Regions from separate parts of the Streptomyces sp. NPDC002619 genome, predicted to be linked through region 3. Evidence: riboswitches for the same ligand, from Rfam matches in the RefSeq annotation. Region 3 holds a riboswitch; each other region holds the start of a gene.
The links. Region 3 has a riboswitch for cyclic di-AMP ahead of ACFYXB_RS31690 (peptidoglycan DD-metalloendopeptidase family protein). Riboswitches for the same ligand answer to the same signal wherever they lie in the genome.
Positions count from the first base shown of each region.

Region 1: it holds a riboswitch for cyclic di-AMP, as region 3 does, so the genes downstream of both, ACFYXB_RS10250 (C40 family peptidase) here and ACFYXB_RS31690 (peptidoglycan DD-metalloendopeptidase family protein) in region 3, are expected to answer to the same signal.
Region 2: it holds a riboswitch for cyclic di-AMP, as region 3 does, so the genes downstream of both, ACFYXB_RS26970 (M23 family metallopeptidase) here and ACFYXB_RS31690 (peptidoglycan DD-metalloendopeptidase family protein) in region 3, are expected to answer to the same signal.

Region 1 covers NZ_JBIAQV010000004.1:198,941-206,864, reverse strand. Annotated here, with positions in the region: gene bioD (dethiobiotin synthase) at 1-211, opposite strand, end outside; gene ACFYXB_RS10280 (adenosylmethionine--8-amino-7-oxononanoate transaminase) at 213-1,493, opposite strand; gene bioB (biotin synthase BioB) at 1,486-2,679, opposite strand; gene ACFYXB_RS10270 (8-amino-7-oxononanoate synthase) at 2,827-3,954, shown strand; gene ACFYXB_RS10265 (DUF397 domain-containing protein) at 4,030-4,254, opposite strand; gene ACFYXB_RS10260 (helix-turn-helix transcriptional regulator) at 4,264-5,133, opposite strand; gene ACFYXB_RS10255 (ATP-binding protein) at 5,356-5,814, shown strand; gene ACFYXB_RS10250 (C40 family peptidase) at 5,888-6,367, opposite strand; cyclic di-AMP (ydaO/yuaA leader) riboswitch at 6,370-6,564, opposite strand; gene ACFYXB_RS10245 (hypothetical protein) at 6,944-7,243, opposite strand; gene ACFYXB_RS10240 (ATP-dependent Clp protease proteolytic subunit) at 7,251-7,886, opposite strand.
Region 2 covers NZ_JBIAQV010000019.1:117,042-124,965, forward strand. Annotated here, with positions in the region: gene ACFYXB_RS26965 (M16 family metallopeptidase) at 1-1,272, shown strand, start outside; cyclic di-AMP (ydaO/yuaA leader) riboswitch at 1,497-1,656, shown strand; gene ACFYXB_RS26970 (M23 family metallopeptidase) at 1,670-2,425, shown strand; gene ACFYXB_RS26975 (GntR family transcriptional regulator) at 2,613-3,299, shown strand; gene ACFYXB_RS26980 (HPr family phosphocarrier protein) at 3,517-3,798, opposite strand; gene ACFYXB_RS26985 (GNAT family N-acetyltransferase) at 3,975-6,818, shown strand; gene ACFYXB_RS26990 (DUF5998 family protein) at 7,121-7,705, shown strand; gene ACFYXB_RS26995 (alkaline phosphatase family protein) at 7,705-7,924, shown strand, end outside.
Region 3 covers NZ_JBIAQV010000027.1:74,056-81,979, reverse strand. Annotated here, with positions in the region: gene ACFYXB_RS31710 (Glu/Leu/Phe/Val dehydrogenase dimerization domain-containing protein) at 1-1,062, shown strand, start outside; gene ACFYXB_RS31705 (hypothetical protein) at 1,179-1,598, shown strand; gene ACFYXB_RS31700 (TetR/AcrR family transcriptional regulator) at 1,719-2,339, shown strand; gene ACFYXB_RS31695 (SGNH/GDSL hydrolase family protein) at 2,395-3,180, opposite strand; gene ACFYXB_RS31690 (peptidoglycan DD-metalloendopeptidase family protein) at 3,426-4,379, opposite strand; cyclic di-AMP (ydaO/yuaA leader) riboswitch at 4,384-4,544, opposite strand; gene ACFYXB_RS31685 (alpha-galactosidase) at 4,852-6,924, opposite strand; gene ACFYXB_RS31680 (tyrosine-protein phosphatase) at 7,097-7,894, shown strand; gene ACFYXB_RS31675 (DUF6126 family protein) at 7,901-7,924, opposite strand, start outside.

The DNA of each region.
Region 1 (7,924 bases), on a different contig from region 3:
CCGGGAAACGCGCCACTTCGGCAGCCGCCACCGCGCCCGCGAGCCGCGCGACCTCGTCGGCGTCCCCGCGCTCGTCCGGGCCCACACCCGTCTGCGCGGCCTTCAGCACGGCCACCGACCGGCCGGCCGCGACCGCGGCGGCGGCCACCGCCGCCGTCGTGACCGTCTTGCCGACCTCCGTGCCCGTACCCGTGATCACCAGGACCGGCATCTCAACCCTCCCGCGCCGCCGCGCACACCGCGCGCGCGATCCGGGCCACGTCCGCGTCCCCGGTGACGTACGGCGGCATCGTGTAGACGAGGTCGCGGAACGGCCTCAGCCACACGCCCTCGCGCACCGCCGCCCCGGTGGCCGCCGCCATGTCCACCTCGTGGTCGAGTTGCACGACTCCGATGGCCCCGAGGACCCGAACGTCCTTCACGCCCGGCAGGCCGGCGGCCGGGGCGAGGCCGTCCCGCAGGCCCGACTCGATCCGCTTGACCTCGGCCGGCCAGTCCTGCCCGAGCAGCAACTCGACCGACGCGCAGGCCACGGCCGCCGCCAGCGGATTGCCCATGAACGTCGGGCCGTGGGCCAGCACCGGCACCTCGCCCCGCGAGATCCCGTCGGCCACCCGCGCAGTGCACAGCGTGGCCGCCATGGTCAGATAGCCGCCGGTCAGCGCCTTGCCCACGCACATCACGTCCGGCGTGACGGCCGCGTGGTCCGCCGCGAACAGCGCGCCGGTCCGCCCGAACCCGGTCGCGATCTCGTCGAACACCAGCAGCACGTCGTGCGCGTCGCACGCCTCGCGCAGCACCCGCAGATAGGCGGGGGAGTGGAACCGCATCCCGCCCGCGCCCTGCACCACCGGTTCGACGATCACGGCGGCCAGTTCGTCCGCGTGCCGCTCGATCAGCTCACGCAGGTGCTCGGCGTACGACTCCTCGAACTCGGCCGGTGGCGCGTCCGCGAACACCTGGCGCGGGAGCACCCCGGTCCACAGCTCGTGCATCCCGCCCTCGGGGTCGCACACGGACATCGGCTGCCAGGTGTCGCCGTGATAGCCGCCCCGCCAGGTCAGCAGGCGTTGTTTGCCCGGGCGGCCGAGCGAACGCCAGTACTGCAGACACATCTTGACCGCGACCTCGACCGAAACCGAGCCGGAGTCGGCGAGGAACACATGCTCGAGACCGTCGGGCGACATGTCGACAAGGTGCTTCACCAGGCGCACGGCGGGCTCGTGCGTGAGCCCGCCGAACATCACATGGCTCATCCGTGCCAACTGCCCCTGCGCGGCCTCGTTGAGCACCGGGTGGTTGTAGCCGTGGATCGCCGACCACCACGACGACATCCCGTCGACCAGTTCGCCCGAGCCGTCCGCGAGCCGCAGCCGGACCCCGCTCGCCGACTCCACGACGAGCGGTTCCACACGCCCGGGCATCGGGCCGTACGGATGCCACACGTGCCGCCGGTCGAGCTCGAGCAGCTCCGGCACGCTCAGGTCAGGCATTGGGCGCGAGGTCCGTCCCGGCACCCCGGCGGCGCACCGCGACGAGGTCCGTACGCGGCTCCTGGACCGGCTGCGCGGCGACGGAACCGCAGACCCCGCCACCCTCGTGGGAGCCGCAGCCCGCGCCCTCGTGCGACCCGCAGCCCGTCTCGGCGTGCGACCCGCACCCGCCCCCGACAGCTGCCCGGTGCTGCGGCAGCGTCACCTGGTCGGCGCCCTCCACCTCGAACCCGGCGTCGGCGATCATCTCCAGATCGGCCCTGCCCGCCTGGCCCTCGCTGGTGAGGTAGTCACCCAGGAAGATCGAGTTGGCGAGGTGCAGCGCGAGGGGCTGCATGGTGCGCAGATGCACCTCACGTCCGCCCGCGATGCGCACCTCGACGTCCGGACAGACGAACCGGACCATCGCCAGGATGCGCAGACAGCGCTGCGGGGTGAGGTTCCACTCCTTGGCGAGCGGGGTGCCCTCGAACGGGATCAGGAAGTTCACCGGCACCGAGTCCGGGTCGAGGCCGCGCAGCGAGAAGACCACGTCCACCAGGTCCTCGTCGCTCTCGCCCATGCCGGCGATGAGACCGGAGCACGCGGACAGACCGGCCGCGTGCGCCTTCTGGACCGTGTCCACCCGATCGGCGTACGTGTGCGTCGTCGTGATGTCCGCGTACGTTCCCTCGGAGGTGTTGAGATTGTGGTTGTACGCGTCCGCGCCCGCGTCGCGCAGCCGTTCGGCCTGACCGTCGGAGAGCAGCCCCAGACAGGCGCACACCTCGACGCCCTCGTTGCCCTCCTTGATCGCCCTGATCGTGTCCGAGACCCGGTCCACGTCACGGTCCGTCGGACCCCGCCCGCTGGCGACCAGACAGACCCGCTTGGCGCCACCGGCCAGGCCCGCGGCGGCCGCCTCGGAGGCCTGGTCGGGCTTGAGCCAGGTGTACTTCAGGATGTCGGCGTTGGAGCCCAGCCGCTGGGAGCAGTAGGAGCAGTCCTCGGGGCACAAGCCGGACTTGAGGTTCACCAGGTAGTTCAGTTTCACGCGCCGGCCGAACCAGTGCCGGCGCACCTTGCCGGCCGCGGCCACCACATCGAGCACGTCGTCGTCGGAGGTGGCCAGAACGGCGAGCGCTTCGTCGCGGGTCGGCAGCTCGCGCCGAAGCCCCTTGTCCACCAGCGTGTTCAGCAGGTCCATGAGGTCCGATCCTGTCCTACGGGACCGCCCCGGGCCAAGGAGAGTTTGCACAACGGAGACGGTTCACCGTGTGGGTATTGCCACACCCTGGGCGGCTGGTCGTCCGGCTAGTGTCTGTCCACTGCCTACAAATTCCCCGGAGGAGACATGGCGTTCGGCTGGATCGACGACCAGGCGGAGCAACGCCGCCGCGCCGGACTGGTACGGACCCTGCGCCCCCGCCCCGCCGCCTGGCCGCTCCTCGACCTGGCGAGCAACGACTACCTGGGCCTGTCCCACCATCCCGACGTCACGGAGGGCGCGGCCGGGGCGGCACGGACCTGGGGCGGCGGCTCGACGGGCTCCCGGCTGGTCACCGGCACCACCGAACTCCACACCGAGCTGGAGCGCGAGCTGGCCGAATTCTGCGGCTTCGAGGCGGCCCTGGTCTTCTCCTCCGGATACGCCGCCAACCTCGCCGCCGTCACCGCGCTCGGGCCGCACGGCTCGCTGATCGTCTCCGACGCCGGCAACCACGCCTCCCTGATCGACGGCTGCCGCCTTGCTCGCGGCACCACCCAGGTGGTCGGGCACGCCGATCCGGACGCCATCCGCAAGGCGCTCGGCACGCACGAGGGACCCGCGATCGCCGTCTCCGACACGGTGTTCTCCGTCGACGGGGACGCGGCCCCGCTGGCCGCGCTCGCCGCGGCCTGCCGCGAGCACGGCGCGGGGCTGGTCGTCGACGACGCCCACGGACTCGGCGTCCTGGGCGACGGCGGCCGGGGAGCGCCGTACGCGGCCGGGCTCGCGGGCGCCGACGACGTGGTCGTCACGGTCACGCTGTCCAAGTCGCTGGGCAGCCAGGGCGGTGCGGTGCTCGGCCCGGCCCGGGTGATCGACCACCTGGTCAACGCGGCACGAACGTTCATTTTCGACACGGGACTCGCGCCCGCCGCCGCTGGCGCGGCCCTGGCGGCGCTCAGGCTGCTGCGCCGTGAGCCGGAACGGGCGGCGCGCGCCCGCGATGTGGCCGGCGAACTGCACGCACGCCTGACCGCCGCGGGTCTTCAAGCCGTACGTCCGGACGCCGCGGTGGTCTCCGTGCGGGCGCCCTCCCCGGAGGGGGCCGTGCGCTGGGCGGCCGACTGCCGTAGGGCGGGCCTGGCCGTGGGCTGCTTCCGTCCTCCTTCCGTGCCCGACGGCATCTCACGGCTCAGGCTGACCGCCCGCGCGGACCTCTCCGGGTCCGAGATCGAGCGCGCTGTACGGGTGATCGGCGAGACGCGACCATGAGTCGGCGTGACACGGCCGTGCGTCGCCTGTGCGGAAACTGATCAATAAGGGGCGGTGGGTCGGTCCGGCAGAGGATCAGCGGAGCGTGTTGAGGAATCCCGCCCAGCTCTCGGGGGAGAAGAGCAGCGCGGGTCCGGCAGGTGCCTTGGAGTCGCGCACGGCGAGCAGCCCGGTCCACGGACCGGAGTGCGGCCGAGCCGTCTCCACGCAGTTGTTCGCTCCCGTGCTGTAGCTGCTGCGCAGCCACCGCACACCGTGCAGATCGGTACTGGAAGGTACGTTCCGAGGCAGTGCAGTCATGGTGCCTCCTTACGCGCCGTCACCTATCCCGGCGATGTAATCCAACGAGTCCTCGGGTGAAAGGGCGTGGATCTGAAGGGTGTTGAAGGCCTCTGAGTAGGCCTGGAGGTCTTCTTTCCGCTCCAGATAGAGGCTACTCGTCAAGTGGTCGAGAACAACCACATCCAGATCAGATGTGCTCGGAAATGAGAAGATAACGAAAGGTCCGGTGATTCCGATATGCGCACCGGCCGCGAACGGCAGCACCTGCAGCCGCACTTGAGGCAGGCGCGCCGCCTCCATCAGCCGCTTCAGCTGCCGCGCCATGACGTCCGGACCGCCGACATCCCTTCGCAACACCGCCTCGTCCAGTACGGCGCTCAGCTCCAGCGGCGGATTCGACCGCAGCACGTCCTGCCGGGCCAGCCGCACCTCCACCAGCGTGTCCAGCCGGTCGTCCGCAGCGCTGTCCGGCTCGCCCACGGCCGCCCGGGTCACCGCCCGCGCGTACTCAGGCGTCTGCAACAGCCCCGGTACCACCAGCGTCTCAAGCGTGCGCATCCCGCTGGCCTGCGACTCCAGGCTGATGAAGTCCCGGTAGGCGGGCGGCAGCACCCCGCGATAGGCGTGCCACCAGTGGTGACGGCCGTAGCCGTTCTCCGAGCCCGCCAACGCCAGCAGCAGCTCGCGCAGTTGACCGTCCGCCACACCATAGGCGTCCAGGAGTAACCGCACATCGGCCGCTTTCGCGCCGCTCGCACCCGTCTCGATACGGCTCACTTTCGACTGGTGCCACCCCACCATCCGGGCCGCCTCACCGCTCGTGAGACCCGCACCGGTGCGCAGGGAGCGCAGTTCGGCGCCCAGCTTCCGGCGGCGCACCGCGGGACCGTGCTGCATGCGCTACTCCTTACTCGGCATTACTCCTTACGTGCCGCCCAAATACGCTCTGCCGTCGCAGAGTTCACCGCTTTGAGCGACAGATATATGCATATCTTGGTGGATCGCCACCGTGACCGACGTGGTGATGGCAGTCTGACGACGAAGCACCAGTCCGGGACCGTACTCGAACCATCCGCTCCGTGTCGGACTGCGGTCCCGTGGGAAAGGGACAACGTCGCCATGGCAGACCATCTGGAAGCATCCGTAACTCTGCCGAGCGATCCCGCCTCGGTCTCCGCGGCCCGCTCCTACGTACTCGGCACCCTCGCGGAGTGGGGCCTGCCTGCGGACACGGAAGTCGCCGACACCATCCGGCTCATCGTCTCCGAACTCACCACCAACGCCGTACAGCACACCCTCGGTCAGTCACCCACCTTCACGGTGGACATGGTGCTCATCCGTGACGAACACCTCCGCATCGGCGTCACGGACAGTCATCCCCGCTTCCCCAAGAGACTGCCCGCCGCCGTCCAGCAGGACAATGGACGCGGCATGGTCATCATCCGCTGGCTCACCGCGGAATGCGGCGGCAAACTGCGCGTCCGTCCCACGCGCGAGGGCGGCAAGACCGTCTCCATCGAACTCCCCTGGACAGTCCCGGCCCAGCCCCTCACGACGGCGACCCAGCAGGAGCCGTGAGACTCTCCGGCTCCTGCTGGGTCGGTCGCCGAGGGCGGGGCCGCACGCCTGCGGCCGTCAGCCCTCGGGCAGTTCAGCTCACGCGGCCGTACCAGACGCTCCGCGTCCAGATCTTCTGCAGCCTCACCACGTCACCGGACTTCGGCGCGTGCCAGATCCTTCCCTTCCCGGCATAGATGCCGACGTGGTAGACGCTCGAGCCATAGTGGAAGAACACCAGGTCACCGGCCTTGCGGTTCCTGGCCGAGATATGACGCGTTCTGTTGTACTGCTGGGCGGCCGTCCGCGGCAGCCTCTTGCCCGCCTTCTTGAACGAGTAGAGCGTGAGCCCGGAACAGTCGAACCTGCGCGGCCCGGTGGCACCCCACTGGTACGGGGAGCCCTTCATCGAGGCCGCGATCCGGAGTGCCTTCGTCGCCGTCGCCCTCGTCGCGGCGGCGGCGTCCGTGGCCACGCCCGGAACCACGATCGAGCCGCCCATGGCGGCGATGGTGAGCGCCGAGGCCGTACCAGCCCGGACCATCAGCGACGGGACACGATTGAGCGCAGTCATGCGCAACCCTTCGTCAGCCGCCTGTGAAGGATGACCTGTCGGATTCGGACTGGCGAAGTAGCCCGGCCGCGTTGCCGCGGCTTCACCCCAAGGGCCGGTCGGAACGAACCTTCAGACGAACGAACGTCCGTTCCGGCGACCCGTCTTGCCTGGGTCCTCCACTCCTGCCGATCCACTGCCGTCGACCGGTCATCCGGGCGGCGGCAGGACTCGGCGTCCGCCCGGACCGCCCCGCCGCTGTGGCGGGGGCTTGTCGTCAGACAGGGATCCTCACTCACGCGTGTCCGAAAATCCCAAAGGAACCGGGGATTTGTGGTGTTACTCACCATTCGCCCGTTCGGGTCCACGGTGCCTTGTTCGCACCCTCGTCCAGGAGTTGACGAGCCCTCGGACCAGCGCGGGAGCACCTCGCCGAGCCCCTCGGCGGGCGCCCCGCGCATCCCGCGCGACGCCGAAAAAAAATGCTTTTCTACGCCGAACAGGGGTACGTCGTTTGGGTCGTTTCAACTCGGGCCGGGGTGTCCGGTCGTCGAGTGTGCGGCACCCCGGTCCCGGACGCCCGCGCCGGCCCATGCGTCAGGGCGGCGGCAAAGACACCCGCGCCGTGCGGCGCTCACCGTCCAGGACCCGCAATGCCCGTGCCAGCGTGGCCGCATGCAGCTCCGTCTCGCCCCGCTGATGCATCGTCGCCAGCGCGTCCTGCAGCTCCGCCGCCTTGCGCACCAGCGCCTGGGCCGCCCGCAGCCCGCGATACGTGTCCCCGTCCGACGCCGGATTGATCCGGCCCAGCAGGTCGACCACTTCCAGGTAACGGTCGATCAACTCGCCCTCGGCGCGGGTCAGGGCGGGCAGCGGCGGGAGTTCCGGTGGCAGCATCGGCCGCTCACCCCGCGTCGGGCGTGCGGCGGGAGGCCTTGCGGCTGGGGATGATGCCGTCCACCAGTCCATACGCCAGCGCGCCCGGGGCGTCCAGGATCAGATCCCGTTCGAGGTCCTCGTGGACCTGCTCCGCGCTACGACCGGTGTGCCGAACGAGCATTCCTTCCAGCAGCACCCGGACCCGACCCAACTCCTCCGCCTGGATGACGAGATCGCTCGGCTGCCCCTGCACCGGCTCGGGCAGCGACGGCTGCTGGACCACCATCCGTGCGCCCGGCAGCGCGAACCGCTTGCCCGGCGTACCGGCCGCGACCAGCAAGGCCGCCGACGAGCCGGCCTGCCCCAGGCAGATCGTCTCCACGTCGCAGCCGACGTAGCGCATCGTGTCGTAGATCGCCGCCATGGCGCTGAACGAGCCGCCGGGGGAGTTCACGTACAGCGAGATGTCCCGGTCCGGATCGTGGTGCTCGAGGTGCATGAACTGCGCCATCACGTCGTTGGCCGCCGTGTCGTCGATCGATGTGCCGAGGAAGACGATCCTCTCCTCCAGCAGCCTCGAGTACGGGTCGAGCGTCCGCTGGCCGGCGCTCGTGCGCTCGGTGAACTCCGGCAGGACATAGCGGGCGGACGGTCGGGTCATGGCATACCCCTCCTCGCGGCAGAGCCGTCTCCGGCAGA
Region 2 (7,924 bases), on a different contig from region 3:
TGCCACCGCCCCGGCCAGCAGGTCGTGGCCGTCGAGGTGCTCCTCGACGCGCCCCTGGACGCCGAGCCGGCCGGCTTCGACGGCGTCGCCACGATCATGGCGCGGGCCTTCTCCGAGGGCACCGACAAGCACTCCGCCGAGGAGTTCGCCGCCGAGCTGGAGCGCTGCGGCGCCACCCTCGACGCGCATGCCGACCACCCCGGCGTCAGGCTGAGCCTGGAGGTACCCGCCTCCCGCCTCGGCAAGGCGCTCGGGCTGCTCGCCGACGCCCTCAGGGCGCCGGCGTTCGCGGACAGCGAGGTCGAGCGGCTGGTCCGCAACCGCCTCGACGAGATCCCGCACGAGCTGGCCAACCCCTCCCGCCGCGCTGCCAAGGAGCTCTCCAAGGAGCTGTTCCCGGCGACCGCGCGCATGTCCCGCCCGCGCCAGGGCACCGAGGACACGGTCGAGAAGATCGACGCGGTGGCCGTAAGCGCCTTCTACGACCGGCACGTCAGGCCCGCCACGGCCACCGCCGTGGTCGTCGGCGACCTCACCGGCATCGACCTGGACGAGCTGCTCGGCGAGACCCTGGGCGACTGGACCGGCTCCCAGGCTCAGCCGCGCCCCGTGCCGCCGGTGAGCGCCGACGACACCGGCCGGGTCGTCATCGTGGACCGCCCCGGCGCTGTCCAGACCCAGCTGCTCATCGGCCGCGTCGGCTCCGACCGGCACGACCGCGTGTGGCCCGCGCAGGTGCTCGGCACGTACTGCCTCGGCGGCACCCTCACCTCCCGCCTGGACCGCGTCCTGCGCGAGGAGAAGGGCTACACCTACGGTGTGCGCGCGTTCGGCCAGGTCCTGCGGTCCGCCCCGGACGGCACAGGCGCCTCGATGCTCGCCATCAGCGGCTCCGTGGACACCCCGAACACCGGCCCGGCGCTGGCGGACCTGTGGACCGTGCTGCGCACGCTCGCCGCGGAAGGACTCACCGACGCGGAGCGCGACGTCGCCGTGCAGAACCTGGTCGGCGTGGCGCCGCTCAAGTACGAGACGGCGGCGGCCGTGGCCAGCACGCTCGCCGACCAGGTCGAGCAGTACCTGCCCGACGACTACCAGGCGACGCTGTACCAGCAGCTCGCAGCCACCGGCACCGTGGAGGCCACCGCCGCCGTGGTCAACGCCTTCCCGGTGGAACGGCTGGTCACGGTCCTGGTCGGCGACGCGGCGCAGATCAAGGAGCCCGTGGAGGCTCTCGGCATCGGCGAAGTGAGCGTCGTCTCCGCCGAGTAGAGCACGCGTAGAGCCCGTGTGGTGCACGCGCGCGTGGGGCTCTGACGACCGACGGGTTGTCAGGGCCCTTTCTCATTTCCCCCAGATGTCCGAATTGGGGCGGAGGTTGCCTGTCTGCCCTGTGGGATGCGCTACAAAAGCCCGGATCGGTTTGGGGATTGAAACTTGTCCCGCTTAGCGTCGTCCGGGCTGTTCGTCAGGCAGTGCGCCGCGCCCGCGGCACCGGACAGTCATCGCCGAGTCCCCCTACGGCGCGAGCCAGGGGAGCCGGGGACCCACACGTCCCTGGGGTGAATCGGACGCCCGCGCCGAGCGAGGGGGTCCGTAGGAGACCTTCCTGCTCCGAACCCGTCAGCTAACCCGGTAGGCGAGAAGGAAGGAAAGGACCAGCCACTCCATGGCGTTCACCCGCGCCACCGGGAAGCACCGCCGTCCCACCCGGACACGTCGCACCACCGCTCGCGCGGCGGGCGTCGCGGCCCTCGCCACCACCGGCGTCATGGGCACCCTCGCGGCCACCCCGGCGCTCGCCGCCGAGACCCCGGCCGAGCAGACGGGCCTCATCCCCGTCGTCACCCTCGGCGACTCGGTCGCCCAGCAGATCGACGCCCAGGCCGCAGCCCAGAAGCAGGCCGCCGAGGAGAAGGCGGCCGAGCAGGCCGCGCGCAAGGCGGCCGCGCAGGAGGCCAAGAAGGAGCGCGCGGCCAAGGAGCGCGCCGCCCGCGAGGCCGAGCGCAAGCGCCTCAACGCCTTCGTCGTGCCGATAGCGAACTCGTACGTCTCCACCGGCTACAAGACCGGCGGCTCCCTGTGGTCCTCCGGCGCCCACACCGGCATCGACTTCCACGCCTCCTCCGGCACCACCGTCCACGCGGTCGGCTCGGGCACGGTCGTGTCGACCGGCTGGGGCGGGGCGTACGGCAACCAGATCGTGATCAGGATGGCCGACGGGATGTACACCCAGTACGGCCACCTGTCGTCGATCGGTGTCTCGGTGGGACAGACGGTCGTCCCCGGCCAGCAGATCGGCCTGTCCGGCGCGACCGGCAACGTGACCGGGCCGCACCTCCACTTCGAGGCCCGTACGACCCCGGAGTACGGCTCGGACATCGACCCCGTCGCCTATCTCCGCAAGCACGGCGTGAACGTCTGACGACCCAAGGCGCGACAGCGAGGCCCCGGCTCCCTCGAGCCGGGGCTTTCGTCGTTTCGGACCCCCCGCTGTCCAAAAAATATCCATGGATTCCGGCCCGCCATCGGAAATTCCGGCTCATTGCAATAGAGTCACAGAACACACGTCAATCGTCGACGTTTCACGGGGATTAAGGCGGAGGTCGGTCATGCGTATTCCGGCGCACTCGGTATGCACGGCGATCCGGGACGACATCGTCGCAGGTGTCTACGAGCGCGGCAGCCGGCTCACCGAGGAACTGCTGGCCCGCCGCTACGGCGTCTCGCGCGTCCCCGTCCGCGAGGCTCTGCGCACCCTGGAGGCCGAGGGCTTCGTGGTGACCCGGCGGCACGCGGGCGCGTGCGTCGCCGAACCGACCGAGCAGGAGGCCGCCGACCTGCTGGAGATGCGCATGCTCCTGGAGCCGCTCGGCGCCTCCCGGGCCGCTCAGCGGCGTACCGAGGCGCATCTCAAGGTGCTGCGCGGCCTGGTCAGGCTGGGCCAGGAGCGGGCCAGGCGGGGCAACAGCGAGGACCTGCGCTCGCTGGGCGGCTGGTTCCACGAGACGCTCGCGCAGGCCTCCGGCAGCCATGCCCTGACCTCGATGCTCACCCAGTTGCGGCACAAGATCGCATGGATGTACGCGATCGAGGCGCCCGCCGACCCCGCGGAGTCCTGGGCGGAGCACGGTGCCATCGTGGACGCCGTGGCGCGCGGCGACGGCGAGCGCGCGCGGGCGATCACGGCGCTGCACACCGAGCGCGCGACGACCGCGCACCGGCTGCGATTCGCGCCCGGCGCGGAGCGTGTGAGGAACTCGCAACACCCCGTAAACATGTCGAGCCTGCGGCATTAACACGGGCGCCGTATACAAAGAGGGGATATTCGGGTGGCGTGAATTTCCGCTGACCTTTCTCGCGTGCGCCGTGAATTCATGGCGCACGCCTCATTCGTGCGTCCTGAGTCTGTCCCGCGGTGAATTCACCAGATGTGCCGCGGAAACGCGGAAGCCGCGCCACCCCTGCTGGGCGACGCGGCTTCCCGGTACCGGTCCGGTATGAATCCGGTACGGTTCAGACGGTCTCGGGCAGTTCCTCGAGGCCCTCGGCGACCAGCTTGGCCAGCCGGTCCAGGGCGACGTCCGCGCCTTCGGCGTCGGAGGCGAGGACGATCTCCTCGCCGCCCTGGGCGCCCAGGCCGAGGACGGCCAGCATGGAGGCCGCGTTGACGGGGTTGCCGTCGGCCTTGGCGATCGTCACGGGGACGCCTGCGGCCGTGGCGGCTCGGACGAAGATGGAAGCGGGGCGGGCGTGGAGACCCTCGGCCCAGCCGACGTTGACGCGGCGCTCAGCCATGTGATGCTGCCCTTCAGTGTTCAGGGTTGTCTAGACCAGTTTCCCATATGGTGAAGCATGCCCGGAGCGGTCCTGCGTCCCGCCCAGGCGTGGAGTCGGACCGCGGCCTCGGTCCGACTCCGTTCCCCACAGACTGCCTCGCGCCGTTGTCATTGGCGAGCCGTACTCTGGGGCCCATGCAGACCCCGGCGGACCGGCAGGACCGGCACGAGTACCCCGCCCACTGGGAGGCGGACGTGGTGCTGCGCGACGGTGGCACCGCACGCATCCGGCCGATCACCGTCGACGACGCCGACCGCCTGGTCAGCTTCTACGAGCAGGTCTCGGACGAGTCGAAGTACTACCGCTTCTTCGCGGCGTACCCACGTCTGTCCGCCAAGGACGTCCACCGCTTCACGCACCACGACTTCGTGGACCGGGTGGGGCTCGCGGCCACCATCGGCGGCGAGTTCATCGCCACCGTACGCTACGACCGCATCGGCGCCGGCGGAGCACCCGCCTCCGCCCCCGCCGACGAGGCCGAGGTCGCCTTCCTCGTGCAGGACGCCCAGCAGGGCCGCGGGGTCGCCTCCGCCCTCCTGGAACACATCGCGGCCGTCGCCCGCGAGCGCGGCATCCGCCGGTTCGCCGCCGAGGTGCTGCCCGCCAACACCAAGATGATCAAGGTGTTCACGGACGCCGGGTACACCCAGAAGCGCAGCTTCGAGGACGGCGTCGTACGCCTGGAATTCGACCTCGAACCCACCGACCGGTCCCTTGCAGTGCAGCGCGCGCGGGAGCAGCGCGCGGAGGCGCGGTCCGTACGACGGCTCCTCGCGCCCGGCTCCGTCGCAGTCGTCGGCGTCGGCCGCACGCCCGGCGGGATCGGCCGCGGCCTCCTCGGCAACATCAGGGACGCCGGGTTCACCGGCAGCCTGTACGCGGTCAACAGGGCCTTCCCCGAGGAGCTGAAGGACGTAGACGGAGTGCCGGCGTACCGCTCGGTGCGCGAAATCGGCGGCCATGTCGACCTCGTGGTGGTCGCCGTCCCCGCCGAGCAGGTGCCCCAGGTGGTCACCGAGTGCGGCGAGCACGGGGTGCAAGGGCTCGTGGTGGTCTCCGCCGGCTACGCGGAGAGCGGTCCCGACGGGCGCGAGCGGCAGCGCGAACTCGTCCGGCACGCGCGCACGTACGGCATGCGAATCATCGGGCCGAACGCCTTCGGGATCATCAACACCTCCTCTGAGGTGCGGCTCAACGCCTCGCTCGCACCGGAGATGCCGCGCCCGGGGAGGATCGGGCTGTTCGCCCAGTCCGGCGCCATCGGCATCGCGCTGCTGTCCCGGCTGCACCGGCGCGGGGCAGGAGTCACTGGGGTCACGGGTGTGTCCACGTTCGTGTCGTCAGGCAACCGGGCCGACGTGTCCGGCAACGACGTCATCCAGTACTGGTACGACGACCCCGACACCGACGTCGTCCTCATGTACCTGGAGTCCATCGGTAACCCGCGCAAGTTCACCCGCCTCGCCCGGCGTACGGCCGCGGCGAAGCCGATGGTCGTGGTGCAGGGCGCGGGGTCCGCGCCGCAGGGGCACGCGGTACGGGCGACGCGGTTGCCGCGCGCGACGGTGTCCGCGCTGCTGCGGCAGGCCGGGGTGATCCGGGTCGACACGATCACGGAACTGGTGGACGCGGGGCTGCTGCTCGCGCGTCAGCCGTTGCCCGCCGGGCCCCGGGTGACGATCCTCGGGAACTCCGAGTCGCTGGGGCTGCTGACGTACGACCAATGCCTGGCGGAGGGGTTGCGGCCGTCGCGTCCGGTGGATCTGACGACCGGGGCGACGGCGGAAGACTTCCACCGGGCGCTGTCCGAGGCGCTGGCGGACGAGTCGTGCGACGCGGTGGTCGTGACGGCGATTCCGGCGATCGGGGAGGGGGTGCGGGGGGACGCTGAGTTGGCGGAGGCGTTGCGCTCGGCTTCGGCGGGTGTGCCTGGGAAGACGGTGCTTGTGGTGCATGTGGAGCTTGGGGGGCTTGCTGAGGCGTTGTCGGCTGCGGTCAGTACGGCACCGGCTTCGCTCGAGCGGCGGGACCCCCATCGCCTTGCGCAACGACTGCCCACCGCGGGTGCGGGAGCGGGTGCGGTGCTGCCCACCGTGGTGCCGGTACCGGAAGGCACCGCTCTCATCCCCGCCTACCCCGCCCCCGAGCGCGCCGTCCGGGCCCTCGCCGAAGCCGTGAAGTATGCGCAGTGGCGGCGGGAAGTGATCGATCCCGGGAAGGTGCCCGAGTTCGAGGACATCGACGAGAAGGGGGCCGCCGCCCTGATCGAGGGGCTGCTCACGCGCGGGCAGGGGCTGACACCCGGCGCCGAGGAGACGTGTGAGCTGCTGGCGCGGTACGGCATCCAGGTGCGCTCGGCGATCCCGGCGCTCACCCCCGACACCGCCGCCGAAGCCGCCCGCACCCTCGGCTACCCGGTCGCCCTCAAGGCCACCGCCCCGCATCTGCGCCACCGCGCGGACCTGGGCGGCGTACGGCTCGACCTGGCGGACGAGGAGCAACTGCTGCGGGCGTACGCCGAGTTGACCGAGCTGTTCGGGAAGCCGGAAGAGCTGCGCCCGGTGGTTCAGGCGATGGCACCACGGGGCGTGGACACCCTCGTACGGGCCGTCATCGATCCGGCGGTCGGAGCCGTGGTGTCCTTCGGGCTGGCCGGGGCCGCCTCGCAGCTGCTCGACGACATGGCGCACCGGCTGGTCCCGGTGACCGACCGGGAGGCGACCTCGCTGGTGCGGTCCATCCGGACGGCACCGCTCCTGTTCGGCTGGCGCGGGTCCACCCCCGTCGACACGCCCGCCCTCGAGGAACTGCTGCTGCGCGTGTCCCGGCTGGTCGACGACCACCCCGAGGTCGTCGCCGTCACCCTGGAGCCCGTGGTCGTGGCCCCGCGGGGCCTGAGCGTCCTGGGCGCCACCGTACGACTCGCACCACCGCCCGCCCGCGACGACCTCGGCCCCCGGACACTCCCGGCGTACTAAGAAGAAAGGCGGGGGGCGTGGACGGCGCGCTGTGGCTGCCCGAGGGGAGCTGGTGGGACTGGGAGGTGATCCCCTGGACCGCCGTGGAGTTCCCGTAGAGGCGGCACGGCTTCGCCGCCCGTCGTGGTCGCCTTCGAGGCCGACGCGGCCGGGACGAAAGCCGTCTCCTGTCTCGTCGCCGCCGCGCGGCTGGAGATCGTGCCGGGGCTCGTTCTGCGGCACACGCGTGGACGCGGTTCCCGGCTGCCCGGACCTTCGCGACTGGCCCGGACCCCCCTCGCCCACGGATTAGGATGGACGTCATGGCCAAGACCAGTACGACGACCCAGGGGCTGCGGGCGGCGATCGAGCGCAGCGGCTACTACCCGGCACTCGTGGCCGAGGCGGTGGAGGCCGCCGTGGGCGGCGAGCCCGTCCGGTCGTACCTGGTCCACCAGGAGACGACGTTCGACCAGAACGAGGTGCGCCGGCACGTGACCGTGCTGGTCATCACCGGCAATCGCTTCATCGTCAGCCACACCGACGAGCAGGCCGCCGACAGCACCTCCCCGACGCCGTACGCCACGACGTCCACCGAATCCGTGAAGCTCGGCCGGATCTCCTCGGTCGTGGTGAGCCGTGTCGTCGCCAACCCGGAGCAGTACGCGCCAGGCACGCTGCCCCGCGAGGTCGTGCTGACCATCGGCTGGGGTGCCGTCGCCCGCCTCGACCTCGAGCCCGCCGCCTGCGGCGACCCCAACTGCGAGGCCGACCACGGCTACACGGGCAGCTCCACGGCTGACGACCTCAGCCTGCGCGTCAGCGAGGCGGGGGACGGCCCGGAGACGGTGCGCGAGGCGCTCGCCTTCGCGCAGGCCATCTCCGAGGCGACCGCGGAACTCGACTGATGACAGCCCAGCCCGCCGTCTGGGACGACCACCCGGAACCTCTCGCCCTCGGATCGGCGCCCGTCCCCGAGTACGGCACCGGTTCCCTCGCCGACCTCCTGCCCACCCTGGCCGCCGGAATGTCCGTACCGGGCATGACCGCGGCCATCCCGGAGCTGACCGCGGCCGACCGGAACTGTGTCTTCCTGATCGACGGGCTGGGCTGGGAGCAGCTCACGG
Region 3 (7,924 bases):
GGCTGCACGTTGGACGAGGTGACCGGGCTGGCCCGCGGCATGACGATGAAGGAGGCCCTGCACTACGACCCGCAGAGCCGCTACGTCCCCCTCGGCGGCGCCAAGGGCGGCATCGACTGCGATCCACGGGACCCGGAGGCGTACGGGCTGCTCGTGCGCTACCTGCGCGCCATGCGGCCGTACATCGAGACCATGTGGACCACCGGCGAGGACCTCGGCCTCACCCAGGACCTGGTCGACCGCGCCGCCGCCGAGGCAGGACTTGTGTCGTCCGTCCAGGCCGTGTATCCGCTGCTCGACGACGAGGCGACGGCCCGCAAGCGGCTCGCCGACGCGTTCGCCGTGGAGGTGGACGGGATCGGCCTGGACGAGTTGGTCGGCGGCTGCGGGGTCGCCGAGTCGGTGCTCGCGGCCCTGGACCGCGCCGGAGAGCCGTACACGGGCACGCGCGTCGCCGTGCAGGGCCTGGGCACCATGGGAGGCGCCACGGCCCGCTTCCTCACGCGCGCGGGGCTGACCGTCGTCGCCGTGGCCGACGTCAAGGGCACGATCACCAACCCGGCCGGGCTCGACATCGAGGCGCTGCTGGCAGCGCGGGACGCGTACGGCACCGTGGACCGCTCCGTGCTGCGTCCCGGTGACCGCGAACTGCCTCGTGACGCCTGGCTGTCCGCCGACGCGGAGGTGCTGGTGCCCGCAGCGGTGTCGTACGCCGTCGACACCGCCAACCAGCAGCGGATAGGTGCCCGTTGGATCATCGAGGCGGCCAACATGCCGGTGCTCCCGGCGGCGGAGCAGCTGCTCGCGCGGCGCGGGGTGACCGTGCTGCCGGACGTGGTGGTCAACTCCGGTACGAACGCCTGGTGGTGGTGGACCCTGTTCGGTGACATCGGCCCCGACGCCGAGGAGGCGTTCGCCCGCACCCGGCGCTCGATGCGCGCCCTGATCGACCTCGTGCTGGCCCGCGCGGAGACCGACGGCACAACACCGCGAGCCGCAGCCCATGCCGTCGTGGCCGACCGACTGCCGCTGATCGAGGAACGCTTCGGTTGGTACCGGTGACGGTCCTGGTACCGGTGACGGGTCATACCCTGCCGGGAATTGAGGCACGAGCACGACCGCAGCAGAGTCGACGGCACGCACCACACGGCAAACCGCTGATCCACGCGAGGAGCATCGTGCCCGCCATCGACCCGCAGTCCCTGACCGAGCGCTACATCGGCGTCTGGAACGAACCGGACTCCGAGGCCCGCCGCAAGACCGTGCACGGCCTCTGGACGGAGGACGGCCTGCACATCCTGCGCCCGCCCCAGGCGATGCACGACACGGCGGTGGGCCTCGGCTTCCCCACCGCCGTCCTGGAGGCGCGCGGACACGACGAGCTGCACGCACGCGTGACGCGTGCGTACGAGGAGTTCGTTGCGCCGGGGACGTACGTCTTCCGGATCCAGGAGCCCCCCACGCTCCTGCGGGACGTGATCACGTTCCGCTGGGAGTCCTTCCACCGCGAAGAGGGCCGCGCGACCGGCGGGGGCCGGGAGTTCCTGGTCCTGGACGAGGACGGCCGCATCAGGCTCGACTACCAGTTCGTGGACTGACCAGCCCGACCCGGGACGCATGAAGGGGGCCGACGGTAGAGGCGGCCCCCGCTACTGGACCGACCATCAGCAGGTCAAGACGTAACAGGCCATGTCCTGGTCGCCGTATAGGGTGACCGCGTGGCGAGAGTGCGGTTGAGTGTGGCCGAGCGGCGGGAGGAACTGCTGCGGGCCGCCATCGGGCAGATCGAGGCGCGAGGCGTGGCGGCCGTCAGGATCGCGGACGTGGCTTCGGCGCTCGGTGTGAGCAACGCGCTGGTGCTCTACCACTTCTCGACGAAGGAGAAGCTGGTCGCCGCCGCCTTCACCTACGCGGCCGAGGACGACCTCGCGCACCTGCGCAAGCTGCTGGGCCGGCGCACGAGTGCGCTGCGGCGGCTGCGGACGGCCGTGCGCTGGTACGCGCCGACCGGTCAGGCCAAGGGCTGGCGGCTGTGGATCGAGGGCTGGGCGGTGGCGCTGCGCGAACCCGCTCTGCGGGAGGTTGCGCGAGACCTGGACCGACGGTGGAAGGCGGCGATCACCGAGGTCATCGCGGAAGGCGTGGCGGCGGGCGATTTCGACTGCCCCGACCCGGCCGGTGCAGCCCTGCGTCTGACCGCCCTCCTCGACGGACTCGCCGTACAACTCACGTCGTACGCGGGCGCGGTGCCGCGCTCACGGGCACAGGAGTGGGTGGACGAGGCGCTCGCCCGGGAACTCGGGCTGCGGCTGGAGGCGTTGACCGCTCAGGAGCGGTGACGGATCCCCCGCGGGGCCGGGGTGCGCTTGTCGGCACCGCAGCCCCGCGAGGCCGTCAAGCCACCGAGGCGATCCGCATCTTGATGTCGTCCGGGGACAGGGCACCCTTGGCCGTCACATGGTCGCCCGAGGATTCGCCGCGCAGGCGCCGGCCGATCCAGGGGACCAGGTACTCGCGGGCCCAGTGCACGTCGTCGCGCCGGACCTCCAGCGTGCCACGCGGTGGGAGCGGGGGCCAGGGCTGGTCGGGGTCGGCCGGGACCTCGACGCCGAGGACCTGGCCGGCGCGCAGTGCCACGCGCGTGTGGCCCTCGGGCGAGAGGTGGAGCCGGTCGTCGTCCCAGGCCCGCCGGTCCTGGACGGTCTTCAGGGACCAGAGGTCGAGCACGGGGCAGCCGTATCGGTCGGCGATGGCCCGGACATGCCCGTTGTACGTCGCGATCTTGCCGCGCAGATGCCTGAGCACGGGCACACCGCGGGTGTCGAATCCTGTCGTCACCATGACCTTGCCGGCGACGGACGTCAGCTCGGCCACGGCCCGTTCGAAACGCTCGGCCACCTCGTCGGGGTCGGTGCCGGGCCGGATGATGTCGTTGCCGCCCGCGCAGAAGGACACCAGGTCCGGTGCGAGGTCCACGGCCTGCGGAATCTGGTCCGCCACGATCTGGTCGAGCAGCTTTCCGCGCACGGCCAGGTTGGTGTACTTGAAGTCGTCCTCGGGCCGCCGGTCCGCGAGCAGGACCGCGAATCGGTCCGCCCAGCCCACGAACGCCCCGTCGGGGCCGGGGTCGCCGACGCCCTCGGTGAAGCTGTCCCCCACCGCCACGTACGACCCGATCACTGATCTGTTGTCACTCTTCGAATCGTCTGCCACATCGGCCCATGATTCACCTTCGGATGTGACCTACGCGATCGTAGGAAGGGGTTGACGAACGGTGAGATAAGCCACTCCTAAAGACTTTGCCAACGCGGGAATAGGCGGTCGATCAGGCGTGTTGACGCTTCGACTGAGCCCGGAGACACACACCTCGAAGGCCGGACCCGGGGACCCGGGTCCGGCCTTCGACAGCTTGCGGGACGGGACGGTCAGACGGCGACGCCGTGCGAGCGGAGGTAGGCGACCGGGTCCACGTCCGAGCCGTAGTTCGGCGTGGTGCGGATCTCGAAGTGCAGGTGCGGGCCCGTCACGTTGCCGGTCGCACCGGAGAGGCCGACCTGCTGTCCGGCGGTCACGGTCTGGCCGGCCGACACGGAGAGCTGGGACAGGTGGGCGTACTGCGCGTAGTAGCCGTCGGCCAGCTTGATGACGACCTGGTTGCCGTACGCACCGCCCCAGCCCGCCGAGACGACGGTGCCCGCGCCCACGGCCTTCAGCGAGGTGCCGGTCGGGACGACGAAGTCGACGCCGGTGTGGTAGCCGCTGGACCACATGCTGCCCGCCACGTGGTAGCCGGTGCCGATGGTGGCGCCGGCGACGGGCAGGACGTCACCGGTGGCCGTGTTCGTGGTGGTGCCCTGGGCCGAGACATTCGACGCGGCCGACGGCGCGGACGATGAGGCCTGCTTCGGGGCGGGCTTCGCGGACTGGGAGGGCTGCGAGGTCTGGGACGGCTTCGACGACTGCGAGGGCGCCGGAGCGGCCGGCTCGGGGGTCGCCGCGGCCTTGTGGCCGAGCGTGAGCTTGAGGCCGGGGTGGATCAGCGAGGGGTCGTCGCCGATGACCGCGCGGTTGTCCTGGTAGAGCCGGGGCCACCCGCCGCGGACGCTCTGCTCCTCGGCGACCTTGGAGAGGTAGTCGCCGGGCCGCACGGTGTAGGTGCGGGCGCCGGAATTCGTCGCCGCGGCCTTCTTCTGGACCACCGGGGCCGACTGGACGGTCTTGACGGTCTTTCCGGAAACTGACTGCGGGGTCGCCGCGTGGGCTCCCGTGGCCCCTATGAGCGGCAGTGCCAGCGCGGCGGCGCCGCCGGTTCCGGCGACGGCGATCGATCGGGTGAAGCGCTGGGTCTTGGGACGGCGGTGCTTACCCTTCGCGGGCATGGCGAATTCCTCTCCGGCGCCTGCGAGGTGAGCTGTCGGGTTCGGGCTGGAGCTGCCCGGCCGCGCGGGGGAGCGCGACTTCACCCCGAGCCGTCCCGGAGACCGGAACAGGCAGTCGTACCTGGTGGGTCCCCCGCTCCTGCCGAGCACGGGTGAGTGTGTGGGGACTCCGGGCGGCGGCAGGATTCGGCGATCCGACCGGATTGGTGGCGAACGTAAACGAGCGGCACGCGACGGGACAAGCAGAAAATTCCCTCTGTCCGTGTTTCGCTTGATCCGTTACGGGAATTCCCGGTCACCCTCCGTGAATTCCCCTCGCATTTCCCACGTCAATTCCCGGGAAACGCAATCCGATTACGTGAGCATGACCAGCGACGCACGGTCACTGATATGACCCTCCTCACGCGCACCTTATCCACGTCCCGACATTCCGGAGCGAGTTTGAACAAAGGCTGAAATTCGGACATATACCTCAGATGCGGCATAGGCGGATGACTGCCGCATCCAGGTCACCACGCAGTCCGACACGGAGTCCGTGATGCAGAAGTACGGCACCTCGGTGCACTTCGCCCGTTTCGCGGCATTCGTACGACGCGGTGGGATCGAGTCCGCGCAGACGCAGCACCGGGACCGGCTCGCCGTAGCGCTGGGCCTGGAGCCAGGCGAGGACGACCGTCTCGTCCCCGCGCACGTACTGCACCGCGCTCAGCCCGCCCTCCGGGGGCCGCAGCCGGTACAGCTCGCCGTGCTGGACGACCGGCCGGATCTCCTTGTAGAGCTCCACCCACTCACGGGCCTCGGCCAGCTCCTCCTCGGTCCACTCCATGAGGTCGCCGCCGACTCCGAGGACACCGGCCATGGCGCTCACGAAGCGGAAGCGCAGGGAGCTGACCCGCCCGTTGAGCTGGGTGTTCGGGCTGTCGGTGACCCAGGCGGCCATGATCCGTGCGGGATGGATCTGGCTGAAGCCGTGCTGGATGGCGAGCCGGTCAAGCGGATCGGTGTTGTCCGAGGTCCACACCTGGTCCGTACGGCTCGTCACGCCGAGGTCGATCCGGCCGCCGCCACCCGAGCAGGACTCGAACGCGACTCCGGGGTGGGCCACCCTCAACCGGTCCAACAGGGCATACAGAGCGCGGACGTGATCGACCCACAGGCGCTGCGGGTACGCCTCGCCGGGCCAGCCCGCGTCGGTGAAGCAGCGGTTGAAATCCCACTTCACATAGTCGATCGGGGCGCTGGAAAGCAGCGCGTCGAGCTGCTCCCAGAGGTACTCCTGGACGTCCTCGCGGGCGAGATTGAGGACGAGCTGATTGCGCATTTCCGTCCGCTTTCGCCCGACTTGGTACTGCACCCAGTCGGGGTGCGCCCGGTACAGCTCGCTGTCCGGGTTGACCATCTCGGGCTCTACCCAGATGCCGAACTGCATCCCGAGGCCGTGCACCTGGTCGGCGAGCGGCTTGAGGCCCTGCGGGAAGCGGTCGGGGTTGGGCGTCCAGTCGCCGAGTCCGGCCCGGTCGCTGGTGCGGGCGCCGAACCAGCCGTCGTCCACGACGAACAGCTCGATGCCGATCGCCGCCGCGCGCCGGGCGAGCGCGGTCTGCTGCTCCTCGGAGATGTCGAAGTTCGTGGCCTCCCAGGAGTTGAACAGCACGGGCCGGTCCCGGTCCGCGTCCGGGATGACGTACGCCATCTGGTAGGCGTGCCAGGCGCGGCTCGCGCCGCCGAAGCCACCGTCGCTCCACAGGCCGGCGAAGACGGGGGTGGTGTACGACTCCCCCGCCGCCAGCATCAGCAGGCCCGAGTCGTCGTAGCCGGCGCCGCCGGTGATCTGCACGCGCGCGTCCGGGAGTTGGGCGACCGCGATCCGCCAGGACCCCGACCAGCCCAGCGCGCAGCCGTACACCTCGCCGTGCTCCTCGGTGGCGTCCGTGTCGAGCGCGACCCAGGGTAGGTGCTGGTGTCCGGTGTGGCCGCGGCGGCTGCCGATGACCTTGTCGCCGTAGGTGAGCGGCGCGGTCACCAGCCGGGACTCGGCGGCCCAGCGGCCGTGCAGCTGGGAGAGCCGCCAGCCGTCGCGGTCGGGCAGGGTCCAGGTCGCCGCGTCGGCTCGGAGCAGCTCGACGCGCGCGGGGCCCTCGTTGTCCAGGGTGACCCAGCGCTCCACGATGTCGCCGCGCATCCGATAGTGCAGCGTGACGGCCAGCCCCGCGTCACGGAAACGCAGCCGCAGTTCGTCGCCCTCGGTGTCGTACGCCTCGAAGGTCCACTCGGTGCCGCGCCGTTCGTCGGTGCGCACGGACAGGGCGGGCCGGACGAAGCGGGGGCCGCCCTCGACGGGATACTCCTCGCGTCCGTCGAGCGGGGACTCGAAGGGCCAGTAGCCCGGCAGCGGGTCCACCGCGAGGGCCTCGGCGTCGGCGAGCGCGATGCGCGGGCCCCAGTGGAGGTGGAGCAGCTCGTCGCCGTCCGTGAGGTGCAGCGCGTAACTACTCGTGGGCCCGCTCAGGAGCCAGGTCCGGCCGTTCTCGGCGATATCCACCATCAAGCCCTCACAGGTGCCAACAGATCCGCTCAATCACCAACATCATCAAGGGCGGCGGGGCCTGGTGGCAACGCCTGTGGACAACTCATTGCCCGGGGAAACCCATGTCGTATCGTCGACAGCGTGCCCGTCGACGAGCAACGTCGGCGGGTCCCTATCGGGAGGAGCCCCCGTGACGCAGCAGGTCCCGTCGACCGAGCCCGAGCTGGCCGGTGTGCGCAACTTCCGTGACGTGGGCGGCCTGCCGACCGTGGACGGCCGGCGGGTGCGGTACGGCGTGCTGTTCCGCAGCGGCCATCTGGCACACGCGACCGATGAGGACGCCGCGTTCCTGTCGGGTCTGGGCCTGCACACGATCTTCGACTTCCGCAACGCGGCAGACCAGAAGCTGGAGGGCCCGGACGTCGAGCTGCCCGGCGTGCGGAACGTGAACCTGCCGCTGAGCGACCCGGCGGACGGCGCCGAGTTCTGGAAGATGGTCCGCGACGGCGAGATCGACCAGCTGCGCGAGATCCTCGGCGAGGGCAAGGCCGCGAGCCGGATGATCACCTCCTACCGGACGATCCTCAGTCAGCGCACCGCCGAGCACTCCCGGGTGCTGCACGCGCTCGCCGAGGACAGCGTCCCGGCGCTGATGCACTGCGCGGCGGGCAAGGACCGCGCGGGTGTGTCCATAGCCGTGACCCTCCTCGCCCTCGGCGTGGAGCGGGACGCCATCCTCGCGGACTACCTGGAGTCGAACGCCACGCACCGCCGCTACAAGGTGCACCGCAGCAGCACCTCGACCGCGGGCTACTCCCCCGAGGTCATGGAGCTGCTCAGTCCCCTCTTCGACGCCCGCGCCGAGTATCTGACGGCAGCGCTGGAGACCGTGGACGAGGCGTGGGGCGGTGTCGACGGCTATCTGGAGCGGGGCCTCGGGCTCACCCCGGGGACTCGGGAGCAGCTGCGCGCGCGTCTGCTCGACTGACCGCCCTCACCCCTTGCCGCCCAGCGCGAA